Regions from separate parts of the Streptomyces sp. RPA4-2 genome, predicted to be linked through region 2. Evidence: riboswitches for the same ligand, from Rfam matches in the RefSeq annotation. Region 2 holds a riboswitch; each other region holds the start of a gene.

Region 1 (4,189 bases), 1.4 Mb from region 2:
GCGGTTCGTGTGCGGGACGGAGTTCGCTTCGCCGCGATTGGCCAGGCACTTGGCGGCGGCTCACGGTTGAGGCGGCGTACGGCGTCGGGTGTCCGGCGGGCGGGGCGGTGGCGGGGGCCACGGCCCCGACGCCACCGAGAGGTGACCGGCCGTGCGCGTTCCGTAACGTGCCTGTCCACGGCGGGTGTTGAAGCCGGTGTCGCGGCGCTCTCGGGCGCCCGGCACGGCGGATCGGAGTGTGTGTGACGTCGTCGGGCGCGCGTGGCCCGTGCGGTGAACGGCGTTGCTGACGGGATACCGGACGTCGTCCGGTTCACGCCGGGCCGATGAGTCGTCGGATCCGTATTCTTCGGATCATGGCCGCTCCGACTGCATATTCACTCATCGCCACTGACCTGGACGGAACGCTGCTGTGCGGCGACGACACGCTCTCCGACCGGACCCGGGCGGCGTTGGCGAGGGCGGTGGAGGCGGGCGCCCGCCATCTGGTCGTGACGGGGCGCCCGGCGCCGAGGGTGCGCCCGCTCCTCGGTGAACTCGGTGGTGCGGGACTGGCGGTGTGCGGGCAGGGGGCGCAGCTCTACGACGCGAGCGAGGACCGTCTGCTGTGGTCGGTGACCCTGGACAGGGAACTCGCGGAGACGGCGCTCGGAAAGATCGAGGCGGAGGTCGGGCTGCTGTACGCCGCGGTGGACCAGGACGGCGTGGACGGACTGACACTCATCGAGCCCGGCTACGTGATGCCGCACCCGACGCTTCCCGCGGCACGGGTCGGGCGCCGCGACGACCTCTGGACGGAGCCGATCAGCAAGGTGCTGCTGCGCCACCCGCTGCTGTCCGACGACGAGTTGGCCGCGGCGGCCAGGGCAGTGGTGGGTTCCCTGGCCACCGTCACCATGTCGGGGCCCGGCACGGTCGAACTCCAGCCATGCGGGGTGACCAAGGCGACGGGCCTTGCTCTCGCCGCCGCCCATCTCGGGCTGGCCTCCGAAGCCACCATCGCCTTCGGTGACATGCCCAACGACATCCCCATGTTCGACTGGGCCGCCCACGGGGTCGCCATGGCCAACGCCCACCCGGAACTCAAGGCGGTGGCCGACGAGGTGACGCTGTCGAACGAGGACGACGGGATCGCGGTGGTGCTGGAGCGGCTGTTCCCGCTCTCCGCGCCGTGGCCCTGGTAACCCGTGGCCCTGGTAAGCCGTGGTCCCAGTTACCCGTGGCCCTGGTTACCCGTGGCCCCGACTACCCGGGGCTACGGACCCCCGTTGCCCCGGTCGCCCGTCGTTCTGGCTTCCCGGGGTGCCGGAAGTCCGGTCCGGCACCCCGGTCTCGTGGCGTCCGGTCAGTAGGCGCCGTTGACGTTGTCGATCGAGCCGTACTTCGCCGCGGCGTAGTTGCAGGCGGCGGTGATGTTCGCGACCGGGTCGTACGAGTCCATGGACGTGCCGGGCACGTGGTAGGCCTTGAACGTCGGGTCGATGACCTGGAGCAGGCCCTTGGAGGGGATACCGGCGGCGGCGTTGGAGTCCCAGTTGTTGATGGCCTTGGGGTTTCCGGAGGACTCCCGCATGACGTTGCGGTGGATGCCGTTGTACGTGCCCGGGATTCCGTTCTTGGCCATGATGTCCAGCGACTGCTTGATCCAGCCGTCGAGGTCGTTCGTGTACGTCTTCGCGGCGGCGGTGGTCGCGGTCTTGACCGCCGTGGTCTTGGCCGCCGTGGTCGTGGACTTCGTGGACTTCGTGGTCTTGGCGACCGCCGCCGTGACCTTTGCCGACTTTGTGGCGTTCTGGACGGTTTTCGTGCCGACCGTCAGGGTGAGGCCCGGGCGGAGCGCCGACGGGTTGGGGCCGATGACCGCGCTGTTGGCCTCGTACAGCTTCTTCCAGCCGCCGCTGGAGGGGTACTCCCGCGCGATCTTGGCCAGGGTGTCGCCCGTGACCACCTTGTAGGTGACGAGCTGGACGTCGGAGGCGCCCGTGGCGGCCTGTGCGCAGGTGGCGCCCAGGAGCGGGAGGGCGAGTACCGCCGCGCCCGTGCCCGCAGCGAGAATGCCGCGAACGAGGGTGCTGCGAGTCTTCGGGTGGCAGTGTCTACCTGCTGCGGCCATGACGTGTTTCCTCTCCGGCGCCTGCGAGGTGAGCTGTCGGGTTCGGGCGGGAGCTGCCCGGCCGCACGGTGAGTGCGACTTCACCCCTAGCCGTTCCGAACTTCGGATCGGCGGCTTACCTGGGTCCCCCGCTCCTGCCGTGCGTGTGTGGTCGGGTGTGGTTCCGGTCGGCGGCAGGATTGGGCGGTCCGTCCGGAGTGACGTGAAGGTATGCGAGAGCACATGTCCGAAACAAGCCTTGATGTCGCGGTGTAGATCGTTTTCACCAGGACATAAGGGCGGATGAATTGCCCGATTAATCCGGAATGCTTCGCTCAACTTGGCTTATGCAAACGGGTAGTCGCTGGACGGGCTCGCGAGGTGGATGACCTTCGCGCGTGACCCAACTCACTCGATCCGGCAGGAATAAAGCGGCAATGGCGGCAAGTCGGGCATATAAGGCGCGAATAAAAGGCCGCTGAGCCCCTGGTCGGAGCCGTGCGCACCGTTCGTACGGACGGGTCTGTGCAGGGGTCGCCGTGGGGAGCCGGCCCTCGGCGGCCCTGAAGTGGAGTCCGTAGGGCCGGTGTTCGGGATGTGCGTGCCGCTTCGGGCCGGGATGAGGGCTGAACTTCGGGCCGTGTGGCCCCTGTTGGTTCTGTCCGGGGCATCCGCCCGCGTGATGCCGAAGCGCGTGACCCTCTCCTGCCCGTCCGCGAGAGCGGGCGGGTGTCCCTCGCCGGGGTCCGTCAGGGATTCACCGGTCCACGCTCTGTCCCGCGGGGCCGCCGAGGAGGCTGCCGGGGCTTCGGCCCGCGGCGAGTGGGATCCGCCGCCTCCGCGTCCGATGGAGGCCACCTCGTCGCCGCCCTCGCGGGTCCAGCTCGCTGGAGGGTGAAGTCCCTTGTGCCGCAGGTGACTTCGGAGCGGGACTCGCCCCGCGCGTCCCAGGCCGGTCCCGGACGACGCGGACGGATCGACCGGGAGGAGCGGGCGCGGGTGCTCAGAGGTCCGGCTTCCCGGACGGAGTACGCCCCCCGCGCGCCCTCCGTGTGGTCGAGGCCGTCCGGACGGGCACGGGTGCCGCAGTGGCGGGGACGGCTTCGTGTGATCGCGGGGTCGAACTCCCCTGCCTGCAACGTGCGTTCGAGGGAACTGGCCGACGGGTGCAGGTGAAGTCGGCCTCCGGGCCCGGCTCTGGCCAAAGCCAGGGCCGGTAGGAGGAGGAGAGGGGCAGAGGGAGGAAGGGGCGTGACGGCCGGGCGGGACGGCGCAGCCGATGGCGGTCAGGTCGAAACGTACGTTCTCCGTAGTGCTCGGCTTCGAGGGGGCCGCCCGATCACGGCGGTCGCGCACTGACAGGTGCGGGGCACCCCGAGTGACCAGGGTCGAGGCGCCGTCAAGGGCCGCGTCGCACACCGGGGCGATCACCCGGCCCCGACCCTCCCGGTGGTCCGGCGGCAGGTCCGCGTCGTCTCCGCCGGGGCGGAAGCGACCCGCGTCCACGCCGGTGTGCTGAGGGGAGCGCCCGAGCACCGGCGCACCCCGGAGCGCGTACGCGACGGGGGTGACCAAGGGGGAGGACCAGGGGGTGACGCCCACCCGGCGGCCGGGCAGGGAGGCGCAGGTCGTCGCTGGTGGGCGCGCGTCCATGACGTAGGGGCGCGGAAAGGGCTCCGGCAGCACCGGGCCCGGCGGGAGGCTCTGGATCAGGCGCGGTACCGAGTCGCGCGGCGGGTCGTGCCAACCCGCTGCGGGTCGCGCCAACCGCCCACCGCCGGGACGGCCGCACGGTTCGGAGCCGCCCCCGTGGACGCCGCCGTCGCCCCCGTACGCGTCCTGGGCCGGGCGCGACAGCCACGTATGGATGAACGGGTCCACCGTCTCCGGGCGGTTCACCCGGATGTCGCGCCACATCACCTGGCCGGCGTGCGCGGGGTCGGCGGTCGGGCGACGTGGGCGAGTCCCGCGGCCTGCGTACAGCCGGGTGCCGTCCGCCGGAGGGATCCAGACGTCCTCGTGAGTCGTCTCGTAGGGGAACGCCGTACGGGTGTACATGCTGTTCTCGGTGCTCACGGGTGATTCGGTTTATCTACT
Region 2 (4,189 bases):
AGCGGCTGCAGACCTCCCTCGCCGCCGGGGAGAGGGCGCTGCTGGAGACGGGCGTCGAGGAACTCCTGCGCTACGACGGCCCGGTGGAACTGGCCACGTGGCGGTTCGCGACCGAGTCGGTCCACATCGGCGGACAGGACATCGCGCCCGGCGACCCCGTGCTCGTCGTCCTCGCGGCCGCGGACCGTGACCCCGCCCGGTTCGCACAGCCCGACACGCTCGATCTCTCCCGCCGTGACAACCAGCACCTCGGCTACGGCCATGGCATCCACTACTGCCTCGGCGCGCCACTCGCCCGGCTGGAGGGACAGACCGCGCTGGCCACCCTCCTCACCCGGCTGCCGGACCTCCAACTAGCGGGCGATTCGGCTGATTTGCGATGGCGTGGCGGACTCATTATGCGCGGATTGCGGACGCTTCCGGTGGAGTTCACCCCCGGTCGGCAGTGATGCGGCAGTCGTACGGTGTCGGCGGTGCGGCCGTCGCGGGGTGCCGGAGCGGTGGCCGCAGAGTATGAAGGTCCGGCCGCGAAAAGGTGATGGTCCCTCAACTCTGTGATCTTCACGTGATCTGCGCTGCATCTACTTGTGACAAGTGATCGGGTGCGGCTACGTTCACCCAACAACGCGGCTCATCAGCCGCGTAGTCACCTGCTGTCACGTGAAAGGCTCTCGCATGCTCTCCGGGAACGGCCGCCATCGTCGCCCCCGTCAGGCTCCGGCCCTCATCGTCGCGGCAGGGGTGACCGGATCGGCGATCGCCATCCCGCTGCTCGGTGCCGCCAGCGCGAACGCGGCCGACGGCACCACATGGGACCGGGTCGCCGAATGCGAGAGCGGCGGTCAGTGGAGCGCCGACGACGGCAACGGGTACTACGGCGGACTGCAGTTGACCCAGGAGAACTGGCACAGGTACGGCGGCCGCATGTACGCGCCGAGCGCCGACGAGGCCAGCCGGTCCCAGCAGATAGCCGTCGCCGAGAAGGTCCTGGCCGACCAGGGCCTCGCCGCCTGGCCGACCTGCGGCCCGCTCTCCGGGCTCAGTGAGAACTCCGGCGAGGTCTCGGTCGACACGGGCGTGGCCGGAGATTCGTCCAGTTCATCTGGTTCATCCGATTCATCCACTTCGTCCGGCGGGTCCGGCTCCCTGTCGGACTCACTGGGGATCGGCGTCTCCCCGTCCGACTCCCGGTCCGATTCGTCCTCGGGCGAGACCGGGAACAGAGCGAAGTCGGACACCTCCTCGGACGAGGAGTCCGGCAGCGCCCGGGAGACGGACAGCGAGGGCGCGCGGACGGCGAAGGGTGGCGAATCGGGCAACTCGGGCCAGGACGGCGACGCTTCGGCGGCGCCCGAGGGTGCGACCACCGGCGCCGGGCGCCACCGCGGCGGCACCGCCGCCGAGAACTCCACCGACGACGCGGTGGACGGCCGCGGCGACGACTCCTCCGGCCGGCACGCCTCGCGCGACTCCGGCGCCTCCCGCGTCGTCGTCGACGGCTCGTACGTCGTCCGCACCGGAGACAGCCTCTCGGCGATCGCCGACGCCCTTGACCTCGAAGGCGGATGGGCCGGGCTCTACGCCGGGAACGAGAAGACGGTCGGCGTCGACCCGGACCTCATTCTCCCCGGTCAGAGCCTTGCAGTTGATGCCGAATCGGGCGAAAAGTAGCGGGAGTTCACGTCACGGTTCGCTGTGTAATGTCCGGTTTGGCGCAAGTGAGAGATGGATCTCAAAGGCCCTGATCGTCTTTGAAATTCGGTCGATCGACTGCTTACGGTCATCACCGCTCGCCACAGCGGGCCCCGACGGTCGCAACGCCGAATCCTGCCAGCGGCCGTACGGGAACAGTCGACGCGTCAAGCGCCGTAGGCAGGAGCGGGGGACCCAAGGTAAGCGCCGCGCCCGGTAGTTGACCGGGAGCGGCTTGGGGTGAAGACGTGCGCCGACGGCGCACGGCCGGGCACTCACCCGCCCGAACCCGACAGCTCACCTCGCAGGCGTCGGTGAGGGGATCACTCGATGCTGTTTTCCAGCAAGGGCAAGCACCGCCGTCCGTCCAAGGCCACTCGTGTCGCCACGCTCGCCGGTGTCACCGGCGTCGCCATCGCCGCTCCGCTGATGGCGACCGGCAGCGCCTCCGCCGCCACCGCCTCCGAGTGGGACTCCGTCGCCCAGTGCGAGTCCGGCGGCAACTGGTCGATCAACACCGGCAACGGCTACTACGGCGGCCTGCAGTTCTCGGCCTCCACCTGGGCCGCGTACGGCGGCACCGCCTACGCCTCCACCGCCGACAAGGCCTCCAAGTCCCAGCAGATCACCATCGGCGAGAAGGTCCTCGCCGCGCAGGGCAAGGGTGCCTGGCCGACCTGCGGCACGGGCCTGTCCGGCGCCGCCTACACCGGTGGTACGGCCACCCCCGCGAAGCCGTCCACCTCCAGCGGCACGCAGAGCACCGCCACCCGGTCCACGGACACCGCCGCCTCCCGTTCGTCCGAGCGCCCGGCGGCCAAGAAGACCGTCTCCACCCCGACCGGCAAGAAGGTCAAGAAGGGCGACGGCGAGTACAAGGTCGTCAAGGGTGACAGCCTCAGCTCGATCGCCGAGAAGAAGAAGGTCAAGGGCGGCTGGCAGCACCTGTTCAAGCTGAACAAGGACATCATCGACGACGCGGACTTCATCTACCCGGGTCAGCAGCTCCACCTCAGCTGAGACGACGGTCCTCTCGGATGACGGGCCGTTCGGCCGACGGTCCTCTCGGATGACGGGCCTCTCGTAGGAAGGGTCTCCACGCGGAGGCCCGATGAGGGTCCACCCCCGTCCCCACGGGCTCCCCGCTCCGGTGCGTCTTCCCCCGTACGCACCGGAGCGGGGCTTTTTGTTTCGAAGGGGAACAATATGTACCCTCAGTTCTGCTCAAGGCGTGGGCGAACGGCTGGCCGATCGTCCCGAGCCGGTTAGGCTCATCCCGCGGAGCCGAACGCGGCACCGTGCAGTGCGGGCCCCGCGGGCCCGCGTACCCGCGTCACATCCCAGAAGGAGATGCTCGTGCCGTCCATCGACGTCGTCGTAGCCCGGGAAATCCTGGACTCCCGAGGCAACCCCACGGTCGAGGTCGAGGTCGGCCTCGACGACGGCAGCACGGGTCGTGCCGCCGTCCCGTCCGGCGCCTCCACGGGTGCCTTCGAGGCCATCGAGCTCCGTGACGGTGACCCCAACCGCTACCACGGCAAGGGTGTCGAGAAGGCCGTCCTCGCCGTCATCGAGCAGATCGGCCCGGAGCTCGTCGGCTACGACGCCACCGAGCAGCGCCTGATCGACCAGGCCATGTTCGACCTGGACGCCACCGACAACAAGGGCTCGCTGGGCGCCAACGCCATCCTCGGCGTCTCGCTGGCCGTCGCGCACGCCGCCTCCGAGGCGTCCGACCTCCCGCTCTTCCGCTACCTGGGCGGCCCGAACGCGCACCTGCTGCCCGTTCCGATGATGAACATCCTGAACGGCGGCTCGCACGCCGACTCGAACGTGGACATCCAGGAGTTCATGATCGCCCCCATCGGCGCGGAGTCCTTCTCCGAGGCGCTGCGCTGGGGCGCCGAGGTCTACCACACCCTCAAGTCCGTCCTGAAGTCCAAGGGCCTGTCCACCGGCCTCGGCGACGAGGGCGGCTTCGCCCCGAACCTGGAGTCGAACCGCGCCGCGCTCGACCTCATCCTCGAGGCCATCAAGCAGGCCGGTTACGTCCCCGGTGAGCAGATCGCGCTCGCCCTCGACGTCGCCGCGTCCGAGTTCTACAAGGACGGCAAGTACGAGTTCGAGGGCAAGTCCCGCTCGGCCGCCGAGATGACGGAGTACTACGAGGAGCTCGTGGCGGCGTACCCGCTCGTCTCCATCGAGGACCCGCTGTACGAGGACGACTGGGCCGGCTGGAACGTCATCACCCAGAAGCTGGGCGACAAGGTCCAGATCGTCGGCGACGACCTCTTCGTCACCAACCCCGAGCGCCTCGCCCGCGGCATCGAGGAGGGCTCCGCGAACGCCCTGCTCGTCAAGGTGAACCAGATCGGCTCGCTGACCGAGACCCTGGACGCCGTCGAGATGGCCCAGCGCAACGGCTTCAAGTGCATGATGTCCCACCGCTCCGGCGAGACCGAGGACGTCACCATCGCCGACCTGGCCGTCGCGGTGA
Region 3 (4,189 bases), 1.6 Mb from region 2:
GGCCCTTGGCGGTGTGCAGGGTCATCAGGGTGATGACGCCGTTGCCGTCGTCCTCGTCGGGGATCTGGTCGGAGTCGGCGACGAGCGCGACCCGCTCCAGGAACTCCGAGAGTCCGCCGGCCGCCCCGGCCGCTCCAGCCCCACCGGCCGCTGCGCCCCCGGCAGCCGCTCCGGCACCGTCCTCGCCCCGACCGGACTCCTGCTCGAACTCCAGTGCCACGGCCGCGAGTTCCTGGAGGTTCTCGATGCGGGTCTCGTCCTGCGGGTCGGTCGACGCCTGAAGCTCGGCGAGATAGCCGGTGCGCTCGAGGACCGCCTCCAGGACCGTCGCCGGGCCCGCGCCGGACTCGACGATCGTACGGAGGTCCTCCATGAGCGTGTTGAACCGCTTCACGGCGTTCGTCGAGCGCGCCGCCATGCCGTACGCCTCGTCGACGCGGCGCAGCGCCTGCGGGAAGCTGATCCGCTCCCGCTGCGAGAGGGCGTCGATCATCGCCTCGGCGCGGTCACCGATCCCGCGCTTGGGGACGTTCAGGATCCGGCGCAGCGGGACGGAGTCCTCGGGGTTGGACAGGACCCGCAGGTAGGCCAGGACGTCCCGGACCTCCTTGCGCTCGTAGAAGCGGACACCGCCGACGACCTTGTAGGGCAGGCCGACGCGGATGAAGATCTCCTCGAAGACACGGGACTGGGCGTTCGTCCGGTAGAAGACCGCGACGTCGCCCGCCTTCGCCTCGCCCGCGTCGGTGAGACGGTCTATCTCGTCGGCGACGAACTGTGCCTCGTCGTGCTCGGTGTCGGCGACGTAGCCCGTGATGTTCGAACCCGCGCCCGCGTTCGTCCACAGGTTCTTGGGGCGGCGCGACTCGTTGCGCTCGATGACCGCGTTGGCCGCGGTGAGGATCGTCTGGGTGGAGCGGTAGTTCTGCTCCAGGAGGATGGTCGTCGCGTCCGGGTAGTCCTCCTCGAACTGGAGGATGTTGCGGATGGTCGCGCCGCGGAAGGCGTAGATCGACTGGTCGGCGTCGCCCACGACGCACAGCTCGGCGGGCCCGAGGTCTCCCTCGGCCGGCGGCACGTCCTCGGGGCGGTCGCCGCTCGCCGGGCCCACGAGCTCCCTGACCAGGGCGTACTGCGCGTGGTTCGTGTCCTGGTACTCGTCGACCAGGACGTGACGGAAGCGGCGGCGGTAGTGCTCGGCGACGTCCGGGAAGGCACGGAGCAGGTTGACCGTCGTCATGATCAGGTCGTCGAAGTCGAGGGCGTTGGCCTCGCGCAGCCGCGACTGGTACATCGCGTAGGCCTGCGCGAGGGTCTTCTCGAAACCGTCGGCCGCCTGCCCCGCGAAGTCCTCCTCGTCGATCAGCTCGTTCTTCAGGTTGGAGATCTTCGCGCTGAACGACTTCGGCGGGAAACGCTTCGGGTCGAGGTCCAGGTCGCGGCAGACCAGGGCCATCAGGCGCTTGCTGTCGGCGGCGTCGTAGATCGAGAACGAGGACGTGAAGCCGAGCCGCTTCGACTCGCGGCGCAGGATGCGCACGCACGCGCTGTGGAAGGTCATCACCCACATGGCGTTGGCGCGCGGGCCCACGAGTTGCTCGACGCGCTCCTTCATCTCGCCCGCGGCCTTGTTCGTGAAGGTGATCGCGAGGATCTGGCCGGGGTGGACATGGCGCTCGCCCAGCAGGTGCGCGATCCGGTGGGTGAGCACCCGGGTCTTGCCGGAGCCGGCGCCGGCGACGATGAGCAGCGGGGAGCCGGAGTGCACCACGGCCGCGCGCTGGTTCTCGTTCAGCCCGTCCAGCAGGGCCGCCGGGTCCACGGCGGGCCGGTGGGCGCCGTCGCGGTAGTACGCGTCGCGGTCCGGGGGCACGTCGAAGCGGCCGCCGAACAGGTCGTCCGGAAGCGGCTCCGCCGACTCGTCCTCGGGCGGCGGCGGGGGCTCTTCCTCATGGGCCCCGGAAGGCTTGAGGTCCGCCAGGAAGCTGTCATCAAAGAGGCTGCTCATCGCTCTCCGAGTCTAGGCGGCCGCACTGACAACCCGCCGCCACCCCGGAAACTGGGCCGGATTTCCCACGGGGTCCGGAGCGAAGTGCCATGGAAACCGGGCCGCCCTTCCCGCACCGGCGCGCCCTCACCTTGCGACGTCACGCCGCTACCGTCGGCCACTCCGGGTGTCCCGGCGGCTCAGGTCACGAAAATGTATCGGGCATATCGCACATCAAACTTCACAGAACACTTACGCGTTGGCTAGCGTGCCGGGCAGACCGCTCGACAGCAACCGGCGAACGTCGCCGGGCCGGGCGGCCTCCGCCGAGTCCGGCGCGCCCGTGCGGCGACCGGAGCCGGGGACCCAACCGACTTTGGGGTGAATCGGTCCCACCGCCCCTGGGGCAAGGACCGTAGGGCAAACCTTCCGGAAGCACCCGCCCGAACCCGACAGCTAACCCGGTAGGCGGATGACGGAAGGAGTCGCCTCTCTTGGCGTCGCACCGCAAGTGGAGTCCGCCGGGCACACGCCGGACGGGCATACGGACCCCGGCCCTCGCCACGGCCGCCCTGACCTCCGTGGCCCTGCTCTCGCAGACGGCCGTCGCCGCACCCTCGGCAGAGCCCCGGCCGAGCCTCGAAGAGGTCGAGAAGAAGGTCGACGACCTCTACCACCAGGCCGAGACGGCCACCGAGAAGTACAACGCGACCAGGGAGAAGACCGCCAAGCAGCGCAAGCGCGTCGACTCCCTCCTCGACGACGTGGCCCGGCGCACCGAGAAACTCAACACCGCGCGCGAGGAGCTGGGTTCGTTCGCCGCGGCGCAGTACCGCACCGGGGCGTCCGCACCCGGCAGCGCGAGCCTGCTGCTGGCCGACAACCCGCAGGACTACTTCGACCAGACCCAGTTGATGAACCGTCTGACCACCCGCCAGAAGGCGGCCGTCGACGACTACGTCACCGAGCAGGCAGCCACCTCGAGGAAACGCGGGGAGGCCTCCCGGAGCCTGCGGACGCTCACCACGTCGCAGGACGCGCTCAGGACCTCCAAGGCGGACGTCCAGGGCAAGCTCGCCGCGGCCCGCGAACTGCTCTCGAAGCTGACCGCCGACGAGAAGGCGCGGCTCGCCGCGATCGCGCGGAAGAAGCGGGAAGCGGCCGACCGCGAGGCGGCCGAGCTGGCGGCCCAGCGGGCCGCGGCGGAGAAGAAGGCCCGGGAGACGGAGCCCCAGCAGGGCACGTCGTCCGGAACCACGGGGACTTCCGGGACCCCGGCCACCGACTCCTCGTACGCCACCAAGGCCGGCAAGGCCATCGCCTTCGCCCGCGCCCAGATCGGCAAGCCGTACGTGTGGGGCGCGACCGGGCCCGGCTCGTACGACTGCTCCGGTCTCACCCAGGCCGTCTGGAAGGCCGCCGGCGTCACCCTCCCGCGTACCACCTACGACCAGGTGAACGCGGGCACCACGGTCCCCCTGTCCGCCATCGAGCCCGGAGACCTGGTCTTCTTCTACGACGACATCAGCCACGTGGGCCTCTACATCGGCGACGGGATGATGATCCACGCCCCCAAGCCGGGTGCGTACGTCCGCGAGGAGTCGATCTTCTACGCCGGCGAGTCGATCATCCACAGCGTGGTGCGCCCGGCCTGAGCGCCCGGCGCGGGGCACGCGCGCGTGAGGCCTCCCGGGCTCCACGCGCGCGTGCCCGCGCCCCGCGTCCCCCGCATCGCCGCTCCCCGCATCGCCAGTAACCCCCATCCCCTGCGCCCCGCCCCGCGCCCCTACGTCGTCCCCGTGGCCCCACGACCCTGCGCCCCCTCCCCGTTCCCGTGTTGCCGTGCCCCCGTGTCAGCGCGCCCCGCGGGCAACACGCTCGGAGATCCCTAGCATCGGGGCCATGCCAGCCACCTCGCCGCCCCGCAGCCCGTGGGTCCGACTCCGCACCTGGTGGGCGGAGAGCCCGCCCGCCGCCGCGGCCGCCGTCCTGGCCACCGGCATCCTCTCGGTCGGGCTGCACGAGACCGGTGACGAGATCCTGTCCCGGATCGCGCTGGTCCTGGCGGCCGTCACCTGGCTCGGGTTCGCCGTGGACTTCACGGTCCGCCTGCTGCGGGAGCGGGAACGGTGGCTGGCGGAGGCCGGCACGCCGAGCGCGCTCACCGGGGTCGCCGCGACCGCCGTACTCGGCACCCGGCTG
Region 4 (4,189 bases), 2.8 Mb from region 2:
TCGAGGAGGGCCGAGGCGACGCCGCGGCCCTGGTGGGCGTCCTGGACGAGGAAGGCGACCTCGGCCTCGTCGGCGGGCGCGGAGGCGGGCAGGCCACCGGCACCAATGCGGTCATAGCGTACGGTGGCGATGAACTCGCCGCCGATCGTGGCCGCGAGCCCCACCCTGTCCACGAAGTCGTGGTGCGTGAAGCGGTGGACGTCCTTGGCGGACAGGCGCGGGTACGGCGCGAAGAAGCGGTAGTACTTCGACTCGTCCGAGACCTGCTCGTAGAAGCTGACCAGGCGCTCGGCGTCGTCGACGGTGATGGGCCTGACACGGGCCGTGCCTCCGTCACGCAGCACCACGTCGGCCTCCCAATGGGAGGGGTACTCGTGCCGGTCCGACGAGGTCTGCATGGGGCCCAGAGTACGGCTCGCGTCCGTCAGCGGCGCGAGGCAGGCTAGGGGCAGCGGATTCGGATCCAGGCCGGGGTCCGAAGCCGGGTCCGGGGCGGGTACGACACCCGCTTCGGGCGCGCTTCACTCTATGGAACACTGGTCTAGACAACCCTGAACCCCTGAAGGGCAGCATCACATGGCTGAGCGCCGCGTCAACGTCGGCTGGGCCGAGGGCCTCCACGCCCGTCCCGCCTCCATCTTCGTCCGGGCGGCCACGGCCTCCGGCATCCCCGTGACGATCGCCAAGGCGGACGGCAACCCCGTCAACGCGGCCTCCATGCTGGCGGTGCTCGGCCTGGGCGCCCAGGGCGGCGAGGAGATCGTCCTCGCCTCGGAGGCCGAGGGCGCGGACGCCGCCCTCGACCGGCTGGCCAAGCTGGTCGCGGAAGGCCTCGAGGAGCTTCCCGAGACCGTCTGAGGCGCCCCCCTCACGGGGCTCCCCCATTGACGGCGGCGAGGTTTTCCGCACCGAAGAACATCGCCCCGTTGACATATCGAAGGGCTCGCCCGAAAAAATCGGGCGAGCCCTTCGCTTTTTCGAATTACGGGCAGCAGAAATAATCTCCCGCGAATTACCCCTCTTTGTATACGGCCCCCGTGTTAATGACGCAGGCCCGTCATGTTTACGGGATGTTGCGAAGTCCTCACACGGTCCGGGCGGTCTCCCGCACCGGGAAACCTCAGCCGGTGCGCGGCCGTCGCGCGCTCGGTGTGCAGCGCCGTGATGGCCCGGGCCCGCTCGCCGTCACCGCGCGCCACCGCGTCCACGATGCCGCCGTGCTCCGCCCAGGACTCCGCCGGATCGGCGGGCGCCTCGACCGCGTACATCCACGCGATCTTGTGCCGCAGCTGGGCCAGCGTGGACGTCAGCGCAGGACTCCCGGAGGCCTGGGCGAGCGTCTCGTGGAACCAGCCGCCCAGGGAGCGCAGATCCTCGCTGTTCCCCCTCCTGGAGCGCTCCTGACCCAGCCTGACCAGGCCTCGCAGCACCTTGAGGTGGGCTTCGGTGCGCCGCTGGGCGGCCCGGGACGCCCCCAGCGGCTCCAGGAGCATGCGCATCTCCAGCAGGTCCGCGGCCTCCTGCTCGGTGGGCTCCGCCACGCACGCGCCCGCGTGCCGCCGGGTGACGACGAATCCCTCGGCCTCCAGGGTGCGCAGGGCCTCGCGCACCGGGACCCGCGAGACGCCGTAGCGGCGCGCGAGCAGTTCCTCGGTGAGCCGGCCGCCGCGCTCGTAGACACCCGCGACGATGTCGTCGCGGATCGCCGTGCATACCGAGTGCGCGGGAATGCGCATGACCGGACCTCCGCCTTAATCCCCGCGAAACGCGGTCGATTGACGCTCGTTCGGCGACTCTATTGCAGCGAGCCGGAATTTCCGATGGCGGGCCGGAATCCATGGATATTTTTTGGACAGACAGCCGTTCGAAACGACGAAGCCCCGACTCGGGTGAGCCGGGGCTTCGGAAGTGCGGACGCCGGGCGTCAGACGTTCACGCCGTGCGAGCGGAGGTAGGCGACCGGGTCGATGTCGGAGCCGTACTCCGCCGTGGTGCGGGCCTCGAAGTGGAGGTGGGGTCCGGTGGTGTTCCCGGTGGCCCCGGAGAGGCCCAGTCGGCCGCCCGGCGTGACGGTCTGGCCGAGGGAGACGCCGATGGACGACAGGTGGCCGTACATCGTGTACGTACCGTCGTGCATCCGCAGGACGACCTGGTTGCCGTAGGCGCCGCCCCAGCCGGCCGTGACGACCGTGCCCGCGCCGACCGCGTGGACCGGGGTCCCGGACGCGGCGTGGAAGTCGACGCCGGTGTGGCTGCCGGAGGACCAGAGGCTGCCCCCGGCCTTGTAGCCGGTGGAGACGTACGAGCCGGGGATCGGCGGGACGAAGGTGTTGAGACGCTTGCGCTCGGCGGCGCGGGCGGCGCGCTCCTCGGCCTCGCGCTCCTTCTTGGCCTCCTCGACGGCCTGCTTGCGCGCGGCCTGTTCGGCCTTCAGACGGGCGGCGGCCTCGTCGGCGGCACGCTGCTGCGCGGCGGCCTGCGCGTCGATCTGGGCGGCGACCGTGTCGCCTATGGTGACGGCCTGGGTCAGCCCGGTCTGCTCGACGGAGCGGTCCGCGGCGAGGGCCGGGGCGGCCAGGGTTCCGATGACACCGGTGGTGGTGAGCGCCGCGACGCCGACGGCGTTCGACGTGGTGCGCTTCACGCGGCTCGGACGACGGTGTTTCCCGGTGCCACAGGTGAACGCCATGAAGGGGCTTGGTCCTTTCCTTCCCTCTCGCCTACCGGGTTAGCTGACGGGTTCGGAGCAGGAAGGTCTCCTACGGACGCCCTCGCGGGGAGGGGGTCCGATTCACCCCAGGGACTGCGTACGGGTCCCCGGCTCCCCTGGCTCGCGCCGTACGGGGACTCGGCGATGACTGTCCGGTGCCGCGGACGCGGCGCACTGCCTGACGAACAGCCGGACCGACGCTAAGGGGGCCCTCTTTCAATCAACAAACGGATCGCGGTTTTTGTAGTGCATGCCACAGGGCAGAAAGGCAACCTCCCTATCAATACGGACAAATTGAGGGTGTTGTCAGGGCAAAAGGGGACCCGGGCGACTCTTCGGTCACCCGGGCCCCTCCGTGCTCGCGTTGTCCGCCGCGTCGTCCGCGGCGTTGTCCGCTCCGCTTCTACTCCGCGGCCACGACGGTCACTTCACCGATACCGAGCGCCTTGACGGGCTCCTCGACCTGCGTGGCGTCGCCCACCAGGACGGTGACCAGACGGTCCACCGGGAAGGCGCTCACCGCCGCCGCGGTGGCCTCCACGGTGCCGGTCGCGGCGAGCTGCTGGTACAGCGTCGCCTGGTAGTCGTCCGGGAGGTACTGCTCGACCTGGTCGGCGAGCGTGCCCGCGACGGCCGCCGCGGTCTCGAACTTGAGGGGCGCCACGCCCACCAGGTTCTGCACGGCGACGTCCCGTTCGGCGTCCGTCAGACCGTCCGCTGCGAGGGTGCGCAGCACCTTCCAGAGGTCGTCCAGCGCCGGCCCGGTGTTCGGGGTGTCCACGGAACCGCTGATGGCGAGCATCGCGATGCCCGTGCCGTCCGGGGCGGAGCGCATCACCTGGCCGAAGGCCCGCACCCCGTAGGTGTAGCCCTTCTCCTCGCGCAGCACGCGGTCCAGGCGCGAGGTGAGGGTGCCGCCGAGGCAGTACGTGCCGAGCACCTGGGCGGGCCAGACACGGTCGTGCCGGTCCGAGCCGACGCGGCCGATCAGCAACTGCGTCTGGACCGCGCCGGGGCGGTCCACGATGATCACGCGGCCGGTGTCGTCGGCGGTGACCGGCGGCACGGGACGCGGCTCGGCGGAGGAGCCCGTCCAGGCGCCGAGCGTCTCGGCGAGCAGCCCGTCGAGGTCCACGCCGGTGAGGTCGCCGACGATCACGGCGGTGGACGTGGCCGGGCGGACGTACCGGTCGTAGAAGGCGCGGACACCCGCCGCGTCGATCTTCTGGACGGTCTCCTCGGTGCCCTGCCGGGGACGGGACATCCGCGAGGTCGCCGGGAACAGCTCCCTGGAGAGCTCCTTGGCGGCGCGGCGGGCCGGGTTGGCGCTCTCGTGCGGGATCTCGTCGAGCCGGTTGCGCACCAGCCGCTCGATCTCGCTCTCGGTGAACGCCGGTGCCCTCAGGGCGTCGGCGAGCAGACCGAGAGCCTTGGGCAGGCGTGAGACGGGCACTTCGAGTGAGAGGCGTACGCCGGGGT

The links. A riboswitch is a leader RNA that binds a small molecule or an ion and turns the genes downstream of it on or off. The one in region 2 is predicted to bind cyclic di-AMP.
Region 1: it holds a riboswitch for cyclic di-AMP, as region 2 does, so the genes downstream of both, HEP85_RS23320 (LysM peptidoglycan-binding domain-containing protein) here and HEP85_RS16970 (transglycosylase family protein) in region 2, are expected to answer to the same signal.
Region 3: it holds a riboswitch for cyclic di-AMP, as region 2 does, so the genes downstream of both, HEP85_RS24200 (NlpC/P60 family protein) here and HEP85_RS16970 (transglycosylase family protein) in region 2, are expected to answer to the same signal.
Region 4: it holds a riboswitch for cyclic di-AMP, as region 2 does, so the genes downstream of both, HEP85_RS29445 (M23 family metallopeptidase) here and HEP85_RS16970 (transglycosylase family protein) in region 2, are expected to answer to the same signal.

Annotation. Positions count from the first base shown of each region.
Region 1 covers NZ_CP050975.2:5,334,356-5,338,544, forward strand. The annotation lists gene HEP85_RS23310 (FAD-dependent oxidoreductase) at 1-70, shown strand, start outside; gene HEP85_RS23315 (HAD family hydrolase) at 357-1,184, shown strand; gene HEP85_RS23320 (LysM peptidoglycan-binding domain-containing protein) at 1,346-2,113, opposite strand; cyclic di-AMP (ydaO/yuaA leader) riboswitch at 2,117-2,277, opposite strand.
Region 2 covers NZ_CP050975.2:3,913,870-3,918,058, reverse strand. The annotation lists gene HEP85_RS16980 (cytochrome P450) at 1-449, shown strand, start outside; gene HEP85_RS16975 (transglycosylase family protein) at 676-1,671, shown strand; cyclic di-AMP (ydaO/yuaA leader) riboswitch at 1,855-2,018, shown strand; gene HEP85_RS16970 (transglycosylase family protein) at 2,023-2,712, shown strand; gene eno (phosphopyruvate hydratase) at 3,043-4,189, shown strand, end outside.
Region 3 covers NZ_CP050975.2:5,520,813-5,525,001, reverse strand. The annotation lists gene pcrA (DNA helicase PcrA) at 1-2,008, opposite strand, end outside; cyclic di-AMP (ydaO/yuaA leader) riboswitch at 2,302-2,474, shown strand; gene HEP85_RS24200 (NlpC/P60 family protein) at 2,482-3,642, shown strand; gene HEP85_RS24195 (tellurite resistance/C4-dicarboxylate transporter family protein) at 3,890-4,189, shown strand, end outside.
Region 4 covers NZ_CP050975.2:6,719,626-6,723,814, reverse strand. The annotation lists gene HEP85_RS29460 (GNAT family N-acetyltransferase) at 1-398, opposite strand, end outside; gene HEP85_RS29455 (HPr family phosphocarrier protein) at 577-858, shown strand; gene HEP85_RS29450 (GntR family transcriptional regulator) at 1,041-1,736, opposite strand; gene HEP85_RS29445 (M23 family metallopeptidase) at 1,925-2,689, opposite strand; cyclic di-AMP (ydaO/yuaA leader) riboswitch at 2,703-2,864, opposite strand; gene HEP85_RS29440 (pitrilysin family protein) at 3,114-4,189, opposite strand, start outside.